2 regions of the Streptomyces sp. NPDC051921 genome follow, and region 2 is predicted to be linked to the other one. Evidence: riboswitches for the same ligand, from Rfam matches in the RefSeq annotation. Region 2 holds a riboswitch; the other holds the start of a gene.

Region 1 (7,901 bases), on a different contig from region 2:
GCGGCCACGAGCTTGCCCCAACCGGCCGGGCGCAGCACATAGGCGGCCGCGGCGACGTCGACGGGGTCGGCGGCGGCGGGCGGGGCACCGGACTCGACGGCGCCGGCGAGCTCGGGCTGGGACGCCTTGAAGCGTTCGCCGATCCGCTGCCGGAACAGCGGATCGCCCTCCAGGGCGGCCGCCATCGCGTTCCCGGCGAACTTGGCCCGCCGGGAGGCGGTGAAGCGGGCGTACTGCCGCAGCGGGGCCGGCAGGTCGGAGACGGTGAGGCCGCCGAAGGCGTCGGCGACCAGTGCGACGACCTTCCGCCGGACGGCCTCGGGCAGGGGTCGGTCGAGCGCCTCGGCAGCGTCGTCTGCCGGGCCCGCCGGCTCATCACCGTGCGCGGGCTGCTCCACGATCCGTCACCCCTCTCCCTGTCGTCGCCCTCGTGGGGCCGCTTCTCAGGAAGCGGCGCCGGGCCTGTCCACCAACTCGATCTGGTCCACCGCGTTGCACCAGCGGCATCGGACCGACTCGATGGTCTCACTGACCACCTCGCGCTCCTCTACCTTGGGCTCTCCGGCGAGGTCCAGATGGACGTACTCCACGACCTTGGACGAGCGGGTCACGTCGAAGCGGGTCAGGTTGCCGCAGAGAGTGCAGCGCCAGCGGGTTTCGGCGGTCGGCAGGGGAACCGTCGTCATCGTGCCGTCCTCTTTCCGTACGAGGCTTACGGGCCCGCGGTGCGCCGTCGAACTGCGGGAGTACTGCCCGTAACCCTACGGCCTCCCGGGTCTCCCGTGTCACGGCGAGGCACTCTGTCCAGGTGGGCACCGGTACGCCATGATCTGTCCATGATCGACTGGCGGGACGCGGCCCTCGGCGCCTGGCGGGGCGCCCGGAACGGGCCGACCGTGACGTACGGACTCATCGCCGCCTGCGTGCTGCTGTTCGCCGTCGGCCCGGTGTCGGGGCTCAATCCCGCGTACGGCACGGGCGACACCCTGCTCGCGGCGCAGAGCAGCTACTTCCAGCGCTGGGGCGTGATCCCGGCGGATCTCCTGCGAGGGGATCCGCGGGCCCTGCTCACCCCGCTGACCGCCCTCTTCGTGCACGGCAGCTGGCTGCACCTGCTCGGGAACATGCTGTTCCTGTACGTCTTCGGGGCCATGGCGGAGGAACGGATGGGGGCGGCCGAGTTCGGCCTGTTCTCCCTGGGCTGCGGCTACCTGGCGCTGGTGGGGTACGCGGCGGCGCACGCCGACAGCGGGCAGACCCTGGTCGGGGCGTCCGGGGCCATCTCCGGGGTGCTCGGCGCCTTCCTCTACCTCTTCCCGCGCTCCCGGGTCACCAGCCTGTTCCCCTTCCTCTTCTTCCTGCCGCTGCGCTTCCCGGCCTGGATCGTGCTGATCTTCTGGTTCGCGCTGCAGTGGCTGGCGGCACGCTCGGCGGGATCGGGGCCGGGGGTCGCGTACCTGGCGCACGTGGTGGGGTTCGGGATCGGGTTCCTCTACGCGTGGGCGCGCTACAGAGGGAGAGGGGCTCGCGAAGCGCTTTCCCAGGAGGGCGGTGGCGGGTGACGGGAGGGAGAAGGGGCTCGCGCAGCGCTTCCTCGGAGGGGCGGTGGCGGGTGACGGGAGGGAGAAGGGGCTCGCGCAGCGCTTCCTCGGAGGGGCGGTGGCGGGTGACGGGAGGGCGGATAGAGTGAAACCACCAGCCGCGGCCACCGAGGGAGAAAGCCAGCCGTGATCACCGCGATCGTGCTCATCAAGACCAGCGTGGACCGGATCCCCGAGATCGCCGAGGCGATCGCCGCGATCGACTCCGTCAGCGAGGTCTTCTCGGTCACCGGCACCTACGACCTGATCGCGATGGTCCGGGTGGGCCGCCACGACGACCTGGCCGACATCATCCCCGGCCAGATCTCCAAGATCCCGGGCGTCGAGGGCACCGACACCCACGTCGCCTTCCGCGCCTACTCCCAGCACGATCTGGACGCGGCGTTCGCCATCGGCCTGGAGTCGTAGGGCCCGCGCACCGTCGACGAAGCCGGCCTCCCCACGGGAGGCCGGCTTCACCCGTACGAGGGACAGTTCAGCCGCGGTCCGGGACGCAGCGGCCGTCCTCGGTGCGGTAGTTCCACCGGGCGCCGTCGCGTACCAGCTCCTTGACCGCGCCGACGAACCGCTCCACGTGCTCGTCCGGCGTACCGGCGCCGAAGCTCACCCGGATGGCGTTCAGCGACCGCTCCCCCGGGGCGGCCTCGGGGGCGCCGCACTCGCCCGGGTCCTGCGGGTCGCTGCCGAGCAGGGTGCGCACCAGCGGGTGGGCGCAGAACAGGCCGTCCCGGACGCCGATGCCGTATTCGGCGGAGAGCGCGGCGGCGAAGTGGGAACTGTTCCAGCCGTCCACGACGAAGGAGATGACGCCGACCCTGTCGGCGTCGTCGCCGAAGAGGGAGAGCACCCGCACCGCGGGCACCTCGGCGAGGCCTTCGCGGACCTTCGCGATCAGGTGCCGCTCGCGGGCGACGAGCCGGTCGAAGCCGGCCTCGGTGAGCGCCTTGCAGGCGGAGGCGATGGCGTAGACGCCGATCACGTTGGGCGAGCCCGCCTCGTGCCGGGCCGCGGTGGTGTGCCACTCCACGTCCACACCACCGTCGGCCCGGCGGGCCACCTTGCGGGAGGCTCCACCGCCCGCGAGGTAGGGCTCGGCGTCCTGGAGCCAGTCGGCCCGCCCCGCGAGGACGCCGGAGCCGAACGGGGCGTACAGCTTGTGCCCCGAGAAGGCGACCCAGTCGACGTCCGACTCCCGTACGGAGACGGGGTGGTGGGGCGCCAGCTGGGCGGCGTCCAGGACGATCCGCGCGCCGTGCGCGTGCGCGGCGGCGGCGAGTTCGCGCACCGGCCAGAGCTCGCCGGTGACGTTGGAGGCGCCCGTCACACAGACCAGGGCGGGGCCGGAGGGGTCGCGGTCGGCGAGCGCGCGCTCGAGGGTCTCGACGGCCTGCTGCGGGGTGCGCGGCGCGTTGAGGTGGGTGACGCGGGCGTCGCTCCCCCTACGCCCGGGGGCGTGGGGGGACCCCCAGGGCAGCAGCGAGGCGTGGTGCTCGGTCTCGAAGACGAAGACCTGGCAGTCGGCGGGGATCACCTGGGCGAGCAGGTTGAGCGAGTCGGTGGTGGAGCGGGTGAAGACGACCTGGTCGCCGGGGCGGCAGTCGAGGAACTCGGCGACGGCGGTCCGGCTGTTCTCGAAGAGGTCGGTGGAGAGTTGGGAGAGGTACCCGGCGCCGCGGTGGACGCTGCCGTAGTACGGCGCGTACGCGGCGACGTCGTCCCACACGCGCTGCAGGGCCGGGGCGCTGGCCGCGTAGTCGAGCGCCGCGTAGCCGACCTCGCCGCCGGTGACCAGCGGGACCGTGACGTCCCGGCCGAGGACCGGCAGCGGGGCGTCGCAGCAGGGGTCGGAGTCGCCGGACGCCGAGGCGGGAGCGGGGGCGGCGGAAGGGACGGTGGTGGAGACGGTGTCGGTGGCGACGGGGACGGCGGCGACGGCGGCGTTCGGGCGTGCGGACATGACGGTATCTCCCGGCATAAAAAGGGCGCGAAATGGCGTGAAGAGGCCCGCGCGACGGCAGCGCGCAAAGGGGTGCCGCGTACGGGTGGTGGTGGAGAAGGGGGCCGGAGGGCCCTAGCGCATTCGCTTGCTCACGAGACACTGCTCCCTAGAGGACCAAGGACCCCAGGGTTGTGCGCAGGGGTCCGCGCTTGCCGCAGGCTTCTGCTCGTACGGCCTGGTCTTCACCCGGGGCACCCCGCCACGGACGGAGGGTTGCCGGACAGCCAGCCGGGGCTTTGTCGCTGTCACTCATGACCTGTCACAGAACCTATGCCAGTCGATCACGACGACGCAACCCCGTCCCGGCATCCGGGACGGGGTCGCCATGCTCCGTTCTCATGGGCGTCAGGCGTTGCTGGCCGCCACCCACCGCTCCAGGGCCCGCCGGGCGGCGCCCGAGTCGATCGACTCCGCGGCCTTCGCCATGCCCGTGCGCAGCTGCTCCACCAGGGTGCCCTCCCCCGGCTCCAGGGCGGTCAGCGCCGCCGCCGCGTTGAGCAGCACCGCGTCCCGTACGGGTCCGGTCTCGCCGGCGAGCAGGCGACGGGCCACGTCGGCGTTGTACGAGGCGTCGGCGCCGCGCAGGTCCTCCAGGGTCACGAGTTCGAGGCCGGCGTCGCGCGGGTCGAAGCGCTCCTCGGTCACCGTGCCGCCGCGGACCACCCAGACGCGGGAGGTGGAGGTGGTCGTCAGCTCGTCCAGGCCGTCGTCACCGCGGAACACCAGGGCGGAGTTGCCGCGCTCGGCGAGCACCCCGGCCACGATGGGCGCCATGCGCGGGTCCGCGACGCCGACGGCCTGGGCCCGCACCTTGGCGGGGTTGGTCAGCGGACCGAGCACGTTGAAGGTCGTGCGGATGCCGAGCTGGCCCCGGGCGGCGGCGACGTGCCGCAGCGAGGGGTGGAACTTCACCGCGAAGCAGATGGTGATGCCGGCCTCTTCGGCGACCTCGGCGACCCGCTGCGGGGTCAGGTGCAGATTGATGCCGAGCTTCTCCAGGACGTCGGAGGAGCCGGAGGCGGAGGAGGCGGCCCGGTTGCCGTGCTTGACGACCTTCACTCCGGTGCCGGCCACCACGATGGACGCCATCGTGGAGATGTTCACCGTCTTGGCGCCGTCCCCGCCGGTGCCGACGATGTCGACGGCGGGCCCGGGCACCTCGATCACGTTGGCGTGCTCGTACATGGTCCGGACGAGACCGGTGATCTCCTCCACCGTCTCGCCCTTGGCCCGCAGGGCCACCATGAACCCGGCGATCTGCGCGTCGGTCGCCTCACCGCGCATGATCAGGTCCATCGCCCAGGCGGTGTCGTCGGCGGACAGGTCCCGGCCTTCGAGCAGCCCGTTCAGCAGGGCGGGCCAGGAGCGGCCCGCCGCGGTGTCGCCTCCAGCGGGGTTCACTGCGCTCATGGTCGCTCCTGATGTCTCCGTACGGACCTACAAGGGTTGTCTCCCACCCTATCGATCTCCGGGGACGGCAAAGAGCCCCGTCCATCGAATGGACGGGGCTCTCGCCGTGGCGACCTACGTCAGGAGGTCGAGGTGATCAGTGGTGGCCGTGGCCGCTCTGGATCTCCTTGTACTCCTCGACGGTGGGCTTGGCGATCTGGTTGTCTTCGCCGTAGTAGCCCCTGTTGAGCTTGACCCGGAGCTTCTGCATCCGGCCGATCTTGCGCTCCACGCCGTTCTCGTCGACGGCCGGCGGCAGCTCGGCCGGCGCGTACTGCTCGTGCGCCGTGAGGCGGTGCAGCTCGCCCTGGCTGAGCGGCTGGTGGACCTCGACGAACTCACCGTGCGGCAGGCGCTTGATGATGCCGGACTCGCGGCCGTGCAGCACCTTGTCCTTGTCGCGGCGCTGCAGGCCGAGGCAGATCCGCTTGGTGACGACGAACGCGATGACCGGGCCGGCGAAGAAGAAGATCCGGACGAACCAGGTGATCGAGTTGATCGACAGGTGGAAGTGGGTCGCCCAGAGGTCGTTTCCACCACCGATGAGCATGACCATGTACGCGGTGATCCAGGCGACACCGAAGGCGGTGCGCGTCGGAGCGTTGCGCGGGCGCTGCGCGATGTGGTGCTCGCGCTTGTCACCCGTGATCCAGGACTCGATGAACGGGTAGACCGCGATGGCCGCCAGGACCACCGGGAAGATCACCAGCGGGATGAAGACGCCCAGGACCAGGGTGTGGCCCCAGAGGTTGATCTCCCAGCCCGGCATGACACGGATCAGGCCCTCGGCGAAGCCCATGTACCAGTCGGGCTGGGCGCCGGTGGACACCTGGTCCGGGCGGTACGGGCCGATGGCCCAGATCGGGTTGATCGAGGCGATCGCCGCGATGACCGCGATGACGCCGAAGACCAGGAAGAAGAACCCTCCGGCCTTCGCCATGTACACGGGCAGCAGCGGCATGCCGACGACGTTCTTGTTCGTGCGGCCCGGGCCCTCGAAGTGCGTGTGCTTGTGGACGAACACCAGGATGAGGTGCGCGACCACCAGGCCGAGCATGATGCCCGGGAGCAGCAGCACGTGCGCCGAGTAGAAGCGCGCGACGAAGTCGCCGCCGGGGAACTCGCCGCCGAAGAGGAACATCGACAGGTAGGTGCCGACGATCGGGACGGACAGGATCGCGCCCTGCATGAAGCGCACACCGGTGCCGGAGAGCAGGTCGTCCGGGAGCGAGTAACCGGTGAAGCCGGTGAACATGCCCAGGAAGAACAGCAGGAAGCCGAACAGCCAGTTGATCTCACGCGGCTTGCGGAACGCGCCGGTGAAGAACACGCGCATCATGTGCACGAACATGCCGGCGAGGAAGATCAGCGCCGCCCAGTGGTGGATCTGCCGGATGAGCAGGCCACCGCGCACCTCGAAGGAGATGTGCATGGTCGAGTTGAACGCCTCGGACATCAGCTGTCCCTGGAGCGGGACGTACGGTCCGACGTACTCCACCTCGTTCATCGACGGGTGGAAGAACAGCGTCAGGTAGACGCCCGTCAGGATGATGATGAGGAAGCTGTAGAGGCAGACCTCGCCCAGCATGAAGGACCAGTGGTCCGGGAAGATCTTCCGCATGTTGGCCTTGGCCAGCGTGTAGATCCCCAGGCGGCCGTCGGCCCAGTCGGCGATCCGCTCACCGGCGGGCGCCTTCTTCTGCGTATTGGTCACAGTGCTCATCCGCGCTCCCAGAAGGCAGGACCGACGGGCTCGTCGAAGTCGCCGTGCGCCTCGAGGAAGCCCTTGTCGTTCACGCCGATCCGCAGCTGCGGGAGGGCGTGGCCGGCCGGGCCGAAGATGACGCGGGCGCCGTCCGACAGGTCGAAGGTGGACTGGTGGCACGGGCAGAGCACGTGGTGCGTCTGCTGCTCGTACAGGGAGATCGGGCAACCGACGTGGGTGCAGATCTTCGAGAAGGCGACGATGCCGTCGTGCGACCACTCGAGCTCGCGCTTGTCCTTGATGTCCTCCGGCTGGATCCGGACGATCATCAGGGCGGCCTTGGCGATCTCGACCTGGAAGTCGTGGTCGTGCTCCTCGAGGCCCTCGGGCTTCGCGAAGGTCAGCGAGCCGACCGCGACGTCCTCGGGACGCAGCGGCTCGTTGGTGTTCATGTTGATGAGCAGCTTGCCCTTGGCCCACAGGGTGGAGCGCAGCTTCTTCTCGGGCAGCGGACCCATGTCACGCAGCAGCACCACGCCGGAGAGCGGCACCAGGGCCAGCGCGCCGAACATCGTGTTGCGGATCAGCTTGCGGCGGCCCATGCCGGACTCGGCGGCACCGGCCGCGAAGTCCGCCATGACCTTGGCCTTGACCTCGGGCGTCGCCTCCATCGGGTGACGCTCGTCGGCGACCTCGACATCGGACATCAGGGTGCGGGCCCAGTGGACCGCGCCCGCGCCGATGAAGAACAGGGCCGCGCCGAGGGTCCAGCCCAGGGCGAAGTTGAGCGCGGACACCCGGCCGAAGGGCCAGATGTACACGATCTTGTCGACCGGGAAGATCACGTACGAGGCGATGAAGCCGATCGTGGCCAGCATCGACAGCGTGAACATGAACGCGACCGCGCGCTCGGACCGGCGAGCTGCGCGCTCGTCGATGTCCTGGATGCGCGGCTTGTGGGGCGGGAGGCCCGGGTCGGCGAACGGGTCGTCGGCGACCTTCACCGCGCCGTGCGCGGTGGCCTGCTCGGTCGGCAGGTTCTCTTCTGGATTCTCTTGGGTACTCATGACTTCTTGGCCTTAGCGGTGTGGGCCGCGACCCAGACGGCAACTGCGATCAGCGCACCCAGACCGAAGACCCACGCGAA
Region 2 (7,901 bases):
CGAACTCGACCCGCTGACCCTCTTCGAGGGTGCGGTATCCGTCCATCTGGATCGCGCTGTAGTGGACGAAAACATCCGCACCACCGTCGACCGCGATGAAGCCGTAGCCCTTCTCCGCGTTGAACCACTTGACGGTGCCCTGAGCCATGCCTAACTCCCCTATTACTGGCCCTTGCGCGGGGCCGCACTTCGCGGACCCGGGTCAGACCCTGCGCCGGAACGCGTCGACCGCGGCTGAATGTATCTGCCCAACTGCCCTCTGCAACAGGTCAATCGGACGAGAATTCTGGGCACGGCCGAAAGGGGAATTGGGGAGAATCCCCGGAATTCCGGGGCAAGTCGGGCCCGGCAAAACGCGCAGAAGGTACACAAGGCGCGGGCACATTGGCTACTTCTTGCCGTGCGGAGACGCATTCTCATATGCGCCTGGCATGAGCAGCGGAGGGGACTTCCCCAACTCTACCGCGCTCAACCATGCAGAATTGCCCCTTCCGCTTCTTCTTGCGGAAGGGGCAATTCAGGTACTGCGGGTACTCGTGGGTACGGCTCGGCCGCGCTCGGCTCAGCAGCCGCCGGCGACGGCCGGGATGATGGAGACGCCCGCGCCGTCCGGCGTCGCGGTCTCCAGGCCCTGCTCGAAGCGCACGTCGTCGTCGTTCACGTACACGTTGACGAAGCGGCGCAGCTTGCCCTGGTCGTCGAGGACGCGGGCCGCGATGCCCGTGTGGTTCTTCTCCAGGTCGGCGATGACCTCGGCGAGGGTCGCACCCTCGGCGGGCACCTCGGACTGACCGCCGGTGTAGGTGCGGAGGATGGTGGGGATGCGGACGTTCACGGCCATGGCTGTCTTCGTACCTCTCGGATTCAGTGGGCCAGGCCCGCGTCGCGGAACGCGTCCAGGCTCGGGCGGATGGTGGCGGTCGCCTGCGAGCTCTCGGCCACGGCGTCCAGGGTCTTGAGGCCGTCGCCGGTGTTGAGGACCACCGTCGTCAGCGTGGGGTCGATGAGGCCGTTCTCGACGAGCTTCCGCGTCACGCCGACGGTCACGCCGCCCGCGGTCTCGGCGAAGATGCCCTCGGTGCGGGCGAGGACCTTGATGGCGTCGACGACCTGCTCGTCGTTCACGTCCTCCACGGCACCGCCCGTGCGGCGGGCGATGTCGAGCACGTACGGGCCGTCGGCCGGGTTGCCGATGGCCAGCGACTTGGCGATGGTGTTCGGCTTCTGCGGGCGGACCACGTCGTGACCGGCCTTGAAGGCGGCGGAGACCGGGGAGCAGCCCTCGGCCTGGGCGCCGAAGATCTTGTACGGCTTGTCCTCGACCAGGCCCAGCTTGACGAGCTCCTGCAGCCCCTTGTCGATCTTGGTGAGCTGGGAGCCGGAGGCGATCGGGATGACCAGCTGGTCCGGGATGACCCAGCCGAGCTGCTCGCAGATCTCGTACGCGAGCGTCTTCGAGCCCTCGCCGTAGTACGGGCGGAGGTTGACGTTCACGAAGCCCCAGCCCTCGCCGAGCGGGTCGCCGATGAGCTCCGAGCAGAAGCGGTTGACGTCGTCGTAGTTGCCCTCGATGGCGACCAGGTCGCCGCCGTAGACACCGGCCATGACGACCTTGCCCTGCTCCAGGTCGTGCGGGATGAACACGCAGGAGCGGAAGCCGGCCCGGGCGGCGGCGGCGCCGACGGCGCCGGCCAGGTTGCCGGTGGAGGAGCAGGAGAGGGTGGTGAAGCCGAAGGCGCGGGCGGCCTCGATGGCCTGGGCGACGACCCGGTCCTTGAAGGAGTGGGTCGGGTTGCCGGAGTCGTCCTTGACGAAGAGCTTGCCGGGCTCGACGCCGATCTCGCGGGCGAGGTTGTCGGCCTGGACGAGCTTGGTCCAGCCCGGGTTCAGGTTCGGCTTCTCGGCGACGTCGGCGGGGACGGGCAGCAGCGGGGCGTAGCGCCAGATGTTGGCGGGGCCGGCCTCGATCTGCTTGCGCAGGGCCTCGGGGTCACCGGTGGGCAGGTCGTACGCGACCTCGAGGGGGCCGAAACACAGCTCACAGGCGAAGATCGGGCCGAGCGGGAAGGATTCGCCGCATTCGCGACAGGAGAGTCCGGAAGCGGGACCGAGATCGACGGTGGTTCCGGGTGCGACGGTCTGTACAGCCATGGAGGCGAGGCCCTTTCTCCTCATCTTCCTCATGACGCATTTCGCCATGAGACGGATTTGGCACCTTCCCTAGCCGGGGGCCTCGCTGGAGGACGAGACAAACCGACTGGAGGGTTGCCGGGGCTTCAACGGGCCGTTTCCCTCTGCCCCTCTGGATGAGCGGTATTCGATTGTGGGACGCGGCCGGCACCCCGACATGCATCGGGCGTCCGCGTTGTTCAAGACTGTAACCGAAGGCCTCGACAGGGGAGACGGACGTCCGATCCGCGAGATGGAGATCACGTTGCTGGAAGAAGTGGAGCGCTGGCTGGCCCGGCGGTCCTGGTCCGTGGCCGACCGTCCGCTGGAGCGGGTCCTCGCCGCCAAGCGGGGGACGACGGTCAGCGTGGTGCTGCCCGCGCTGAACGAGGAGGCGACCGTCGGCGCGATCGTCTCCGTGATCCGCCGCGAACTGATGACGCCGGCGGTGCCGCTGGTGGACGAGCTGGTGGTGATCGACTCGGGCTCGACCGACCGTACGGCCGAGGTCGCCGCGGCCGCCGGCGCGCGGGTGGTGGCGCGCGACGCGATCCTGCCCCGGATACCGGCGGTGCCGGGCAAGGGCGAGGTCCTGTGGCGGTCACTGATGGTGACCAGCGGGGACGTCGTCTGCTTCGTCGACGCGGACCTGCGGGACTTCTCGGCGGACTTCGTCACGGGGATCGTCGGCCCGCTGCTCACCGATCCGGACGTGGACTTCGTGAAGGCGATGTACGACCGCCCGCTCGGCGACACCCCAGGTCAGGGCGGTCGTGTGACGGAGCTGGTGGCCCGGCCGCTGCTCAACCTGCACTGGCCGAGGCTCGCCGGTTTCGTCCAGCCGCTGGGCGGCGAGTACGCGGCGCGGCGCTCCCTGCTGGAGCGGCTCCCGTTCCCGGTCGGTTACGGAGTGGAGCTGGGCCTCCTCGTGGACGCGCTGCACACGGTCGGCCTGGACGCACTCGCACAGGTGGACGTGGGGGTGCGCAAGCACCGGCACCAGGACGGCCGGGCGCTCGGCCGGATGGCGGCGGCGATCTACCGGACGGCCCAGCTGCGTCTCTCGCGCGGGCACCTGGTGCGACCGCTGCTCACCCAGTTCGAGCGCGGCGAGGACGGATTCACGCCGCACACGTACGCGGTGGACACGGAGGAGCGGCCGCCGATGACGGAGATCGCGGAGTACGCGGAGCGCCGCCGCGTGGCGTGACAGCGAATAATGATCATTTCTGCCTACATTTCCGTTTCATGCGGCTCAGATTCACACGGTTCAGAACGGCAACGGGAATCCTGCTGGCCGCCCTCGGCATGGCGGCCGGGACACTGACGATCCCCTCGGCCGCCCCCGCCGCGGCCGACCGGGGCAGGGTCGCGCACGGCGCTCCGAGGACCGCGCACCCGGGTGACCTTTCTGCGGCGAGGAAGGCCGCCGGCGCCCACCCGGGGCTCGACGGGCCGGCCACGGGCCCCGAGCCGGCACCGCCGGACCGGTCCCCGTCGTCCCCCGCACCGACGACCCCGCGCCCCGCGCCGCCCTCCCCGGACCCCGGCCCGCGCGCCGGCGCCCACGGCGGCGCCCAGGGCGGCACGACGACGCGGACCGGCGAGCGCCTGTGGCTGCTCGGCGCGCTGGGCCTCGCGCTGGCGGCGACGGGCGCGGTGGCCATGGCGGCGGCCAGGGCCCGCGGGCCGCGCTGAGTCGCGGGGGCGGGCCGGGGGCAGCGGTGCGGGCCGGCTCGGCGACGGACCCTCCGGACCCGTCGAGCCCTGCCGGCCCGAATCCGTACGTCTCGAATCCGTACGTTTGAGCGTTTACCGGACGGGCTAGGTTCGCCGTATGGCTTCTGTCCTCGTGGCATCGAACCGTGGCCCGGTCTCGTACACCGTGCGGGACGACGGCGCCCTGGACACCCGGCGGGGCGGCGGCGGGCTCGTGTCGGGCCTGAGCGCCGTCTCGTCGGAGGGCGCGGCGGAGGACGGCCTCTGGGTGTGCGCGGCGCTGAGCGACGGCGACCGCGAGGCGGTGCGGCGCGGCGTGGCCGAGCCCGGGGTGCGCATGCTGGACATCGACCCGGACGTGTACGCCGACGCGTACAACGGCATCGCGAACTCGGTGCTGTGGTTCCTGCACCACCATCTGTACGACATCCCGCGCGAGCCCGTCTTCGACGCGGCCTTCCGCCGCCGCTGGGAGTCCTACCGCGCTTACAACCGCGCCTTCGCCGAGGCCCTCGCCGAGGCCGCCGACGAGGGCGCGGCGGTGCTCGTCCAGGACTACCACCTGGCGCTGGTGCCGGGGCAGCTGCGCGCGCTGCGCCCCGACCTGCGGATCGCGCACTTCACGCACACGCCGTGGGCCTCGCCGCAGTACCTGGGCATGCTCCCGGACGACGTCCACCACGAGCTGGTCGAGGGCATGCTCGGCGCCGACGAGGTCGGCTTCCACACCCGGGCCTGGGCGTCCGCCTTCCTCGCCGACCCCCTGGTCGAGCGCGCGGCCGACGGCACGCGGGTCGCCGTGCACCCCCTCGGCGTGGACGCCGGGGAACTGCGCGGCCTCGCCCACCGGCCCGAGGTCGACGAACGGCTCGCCGCGCTGCGCGCCGAGGTCGGCGACCGCAGGACCATCGTCCGCGTCGACCGCACGGAGCTGTCCAAGAACATCCTGCGCGGCCTGCTCGCCTACCGGGAACTCCTGACCACCCGCCCCGAGTGGCGCGGCCGCGTCGTCCACCTGGCCTCCGCCTACCCCTCGCGGCAGGACCTGGAGGTCTACCGGGCGTACACGGCCTCGGTCGGCGAGCTCGCGGCGCGGATCAACGAGGAGTTCGGCACGCCGGACTGGCAGCCCGTCCTGGTGTCCGTCCAGGACGACTTCACCCGCTCCCTCGCCGCCTACCGGATGGCCGACGTCGCCCTGGTCAACCCGGTCCGCGACGGCATGAACCTGGTCGCCAAGGAGATCCCGGTGGTCTCCGACGCGGGCTGCGCCTTGGTGCTCTCCCGGGAGGCGGGCGCGTACGAGGAGCTGCGCGCCGACGCCCTCACGGTCAACCCGTACGACGTGACGGGCACCGCCGAGGCGCTGCACGAGGCCCTTTCCATGCCCGCCCCGGAGCGCGCCGACCGCACGAAGCGCCTCGCTGCGGCGGCGACGGCGCTGCCGCCGCAGCGCTGGTTCCTGGACCAGTTGGAGGCGCTGCGGGCGCTCCCGTAGGGCCTCCCGCGCTCTGGCACCGCCGTCGTCGTCGCCGTCGCACCGCCGTCGTCGCCTTCGCCGTCGCACCGGCGTCGCCGTCGTCGATCACGGCGGCGACAGGGCAGACCCTGCCCCTCCCCTACTGCTCCCCTGCATCCGGCGGGAAATTCTTCGGGGTCTCCCCCTCCTCCTGACCGGTCCTTCCGTGCCAGACTCTGCGCCGATCGTTCCCCCAGGCGATCCGTTCACCCTCAACGGAACCACGCGCACCATGCGTCCTACGCATGCGAGCGAAGGGATCGCACGACGTGAAAAAGATTGTCGTGGGCATGACCCTAGGGTCGGCGCTCACCGCACTCCTCGCCGCAGGCCTCACCCCGGCCGCCGCGCAGGAAGCCCGGGACGGCAGCACGGGCGCCAGCACGGCGCCCCGCGCGGACAACCGCCCCGGACCGCTCACCAAGCAGCGCACCGAACTGCGCGAGAAGGCGATCGACCTGGTCGCCAAGGGCAAGGCGAAGGCGAACGCCCGCGGCGTCGTCGAGGTCGCGCCCGGCAAGTTCGCCGAGACGACGACCACGACCGCCGTACGCCAGGAGAAGATCCTCACGATCCTCTCCGAGTTCGGCGACCAGAGCCTCGGCAAGTACGGCAGCGTCGCCGGGCCGCTGCACAACCAGATCCCGCAGCCGGACCGGAGCGTGGACAACTCCAACGCCTGGACCGCCGACTTCTCCAAGGCCCACTACGAGGACCTGTTCAACGGCTCCGGCGAGTCGATGCGGACGTTCTACGAGAAGCTGTCCGGCGGCCGCTACTCGGTGAGCAACACCGTCGAGAACTGGGTCAAGGTCCCCTACAACGCGTCCCGTTACGGCGACAACGCCGTCGAGGACACCGGCGGCTCCTGGGCCTTCATCCAGGACACCGGCGACGCCTGGTGGAACGCGCAGATCGCGGCCGGGAAGACGCCCGCCGAGATCGACGCGTACCTCGCGCAGTTCGACGTCTGGGACCGCAACGACTGGGACCACGACGGCAACTTCGACGAGGCCGACGGCTACATCGACCACTTCCAGGCCGTCCACGCCGGCATGGGCGAGGACGCCGGCGGCGGCGCGCAGGGCGAGGACGCCATCTGGTCGCACCGCTGGTACGTCAACGGCGACGACTTCGGCCTCACCGGCCCCGACGTCTCCGGCACCCAGAACAAGGCGGGCGGCGCCCGCATCGGCCAGTCGAAGTACTGGCTCGGCGACTACACCACCGAGGGCGAGAACGGCGGACTCGGCGTCTTCTGCCACGAGTTCGGTCACGACCTCGGCCTGCCGGACTACTACGACACCGACGGCGGCGAGAACTCCACCGCCTTCTGGACCCTGATGAGCTCCGGTTCCTGGCTCGGCCACGGGGCCGCCGCCGGCGAGGGCATCGGCACCCACCCCGGCCTGATGGGCGCCGAGGAGAAGCTCTTCCTCGGCTGGCTCGACGTCGCCGACGCGCCGCTCGGCGCCAACGGCTCGTACACCCTGAGCCCGGCCGCGCTCCAGGTCGCCGGCAAGGCGCAGGCCGTCCGCGTGGCGCTCCCGGACAAGACCAGCAGCACCACGTACGCGACGCCCACCTCGGGCACGCACGCCTGGTGGACGGGCTCGGCGGACGGTCTCAACCAGTCCCTGACCCGCTCCGTGCCCGCCGCCTCGCGCATCACGGTCAAGGCGAGCGCCTGGTACGAGATCGAGGCCGACTTCGACTACCTCTTCGCCGAGTACTCCCTCGACAACGGCGCCACCTGGGCCCGCGCCGGCGCGGCCGTCTCCGGCTCCTCCGCCGGCAAGTGGACGACGCTGCGCTACTCGTACGACTCCGCGGGCAAGCCGTCCCTCTTCCGCTTCCGCTACCAGTCGGACGGCGGCGTGCACTTCGCGGGCGCCTTCCTCGACGACGTCACCATCGGCTCCGGCGGCACCTCGCTGCTGACCGACAACGTCGAGCAGGGCACGAACGGCTGGACGGCGCAGGGCCGCTGGAAGATCTCCACCGGCACCGAGACGGCCACCGCCCCGCGCTACTACCTGCTGGAGAACCGCGAGTACGTCGGCGCCGACGCGCTGCTCGCCGAAGGGCCGTACCAGTTCAGCAAGGGCCTCACCGCCCCTGACTGGGTCGAGTTCTTCCGCTTCCAGAACGGCATGCTGGTCTGGTACGTGGACCGCTCCTACGACGACAACAACGTCAGCGCCCACCCGGGTGGCGGCTCGGCGATGGCGGTCGACGCCCGCCCGACCCCGTTCCGCTACCCCGACGGCACGGCCCCGAGCAACCGGCGCCAGCCCTTCGACGCCACCTTCGGCCTGGAGGCCACGGACGCGACCTGCCTCCACAAGGAGGTCCTGGTCGGCAAGGGCGGCAGCAAGACCGTCGAGACGCAGGCGGCCTGCGCCCCCTCCGTCCCGGGCATCCCGGTCTTCGACGACACCGACCCGAACGCCTACTACGACTCCACGGCCCCCCAGGCCAGCGTGAAGGTCGC

The links. Region 2 has a riboswitch for S-adenosylmethionine ahead of thrC (threonine synthase). Riboswitches for the same ligand answer to the same signal wherever they lie in the genome.
Region 1: linked by a shared signal. The riboswitch ahead of AB0M16_RS27080 (aminotransferase class V-fold PLP-dependent enzyme) and the one ahead of thrC (threonine synthase) in region 2 are both predicted to bind S-adenosylmethionine.

The regions. Positions count from the first base shown of each region.
Region 1 covers NZ_JBFAXU010000022.1:118,378-126,278, forward strand. Annotated here, with positions in the region: gene AB0M16_RS27060 (NYN domain-containing protein) at 1-398, opposite strand, end outside; gene AB0M16_RS27065 (hypothetical protein) at 444-686, opposite strand; gene AB0M16_RS27070 (rhomboid family intramembrane serine protease) at 837-1,562, shown strand; gene AB0M16_RS27075 (Lrp/AsnC ligand binding domain-containing protein) at 1,728-2,009, shown strand; gene AB0M16_RS27080 (aminotransferase class V-fold PLP-dependent enzyme) at 2,077-3,558, opposite strand; SAM riboswitch class IV at 3,741-3,857, opposite strand; gene trpD (anthranilate phosphoribosyltransferase) at 3,946-5,010, opposite strand; gene AB0M16_RS27090 (cytochrome bc complex cytochrome b subunit) at 5,147-6,772, opposite strand; gene AB0M16_RS27095 (Rieske 2Fe-2S domain-containing protein) at 6,769-7,821, opposite strand; gene AB0M16_RS27100 (c-type cytochrome) at 7,818-7,901, opposite strand, start outside.
Region 2 covers NZ_JBFAXU010000023.1:123,287-131,187, reverse strand. Annotated here, with positions in the region: gene AB0M16_RS27955 (cold-shock protein) at 1-148, opposite strand, end outside; gene AB0M16_RS27950 (MoaD/ThiS family protein) at 563-841, opposite strand; gene thrC (threonine synthase) at 865-2,175, opposite strand; SAM riboswitch class I at 2,169-2,313, opposite strand; gene AB0M16_RS27940 (glucosyl-3-phosphoglycerate synthase) at 2,435-3,379, shown strand; gene AB0M16_RS27935 (hypothetical protein) at 3,418-3,867, shown strand; gene AB0M16_RS27930 (trehalose-6-phosphate synthase) at 4,007-5,386, shown strand; gene AB0M16_RS27925 (immune inhibitor A domain-containing protein) at 5,698-7,901, shown strand, end outside.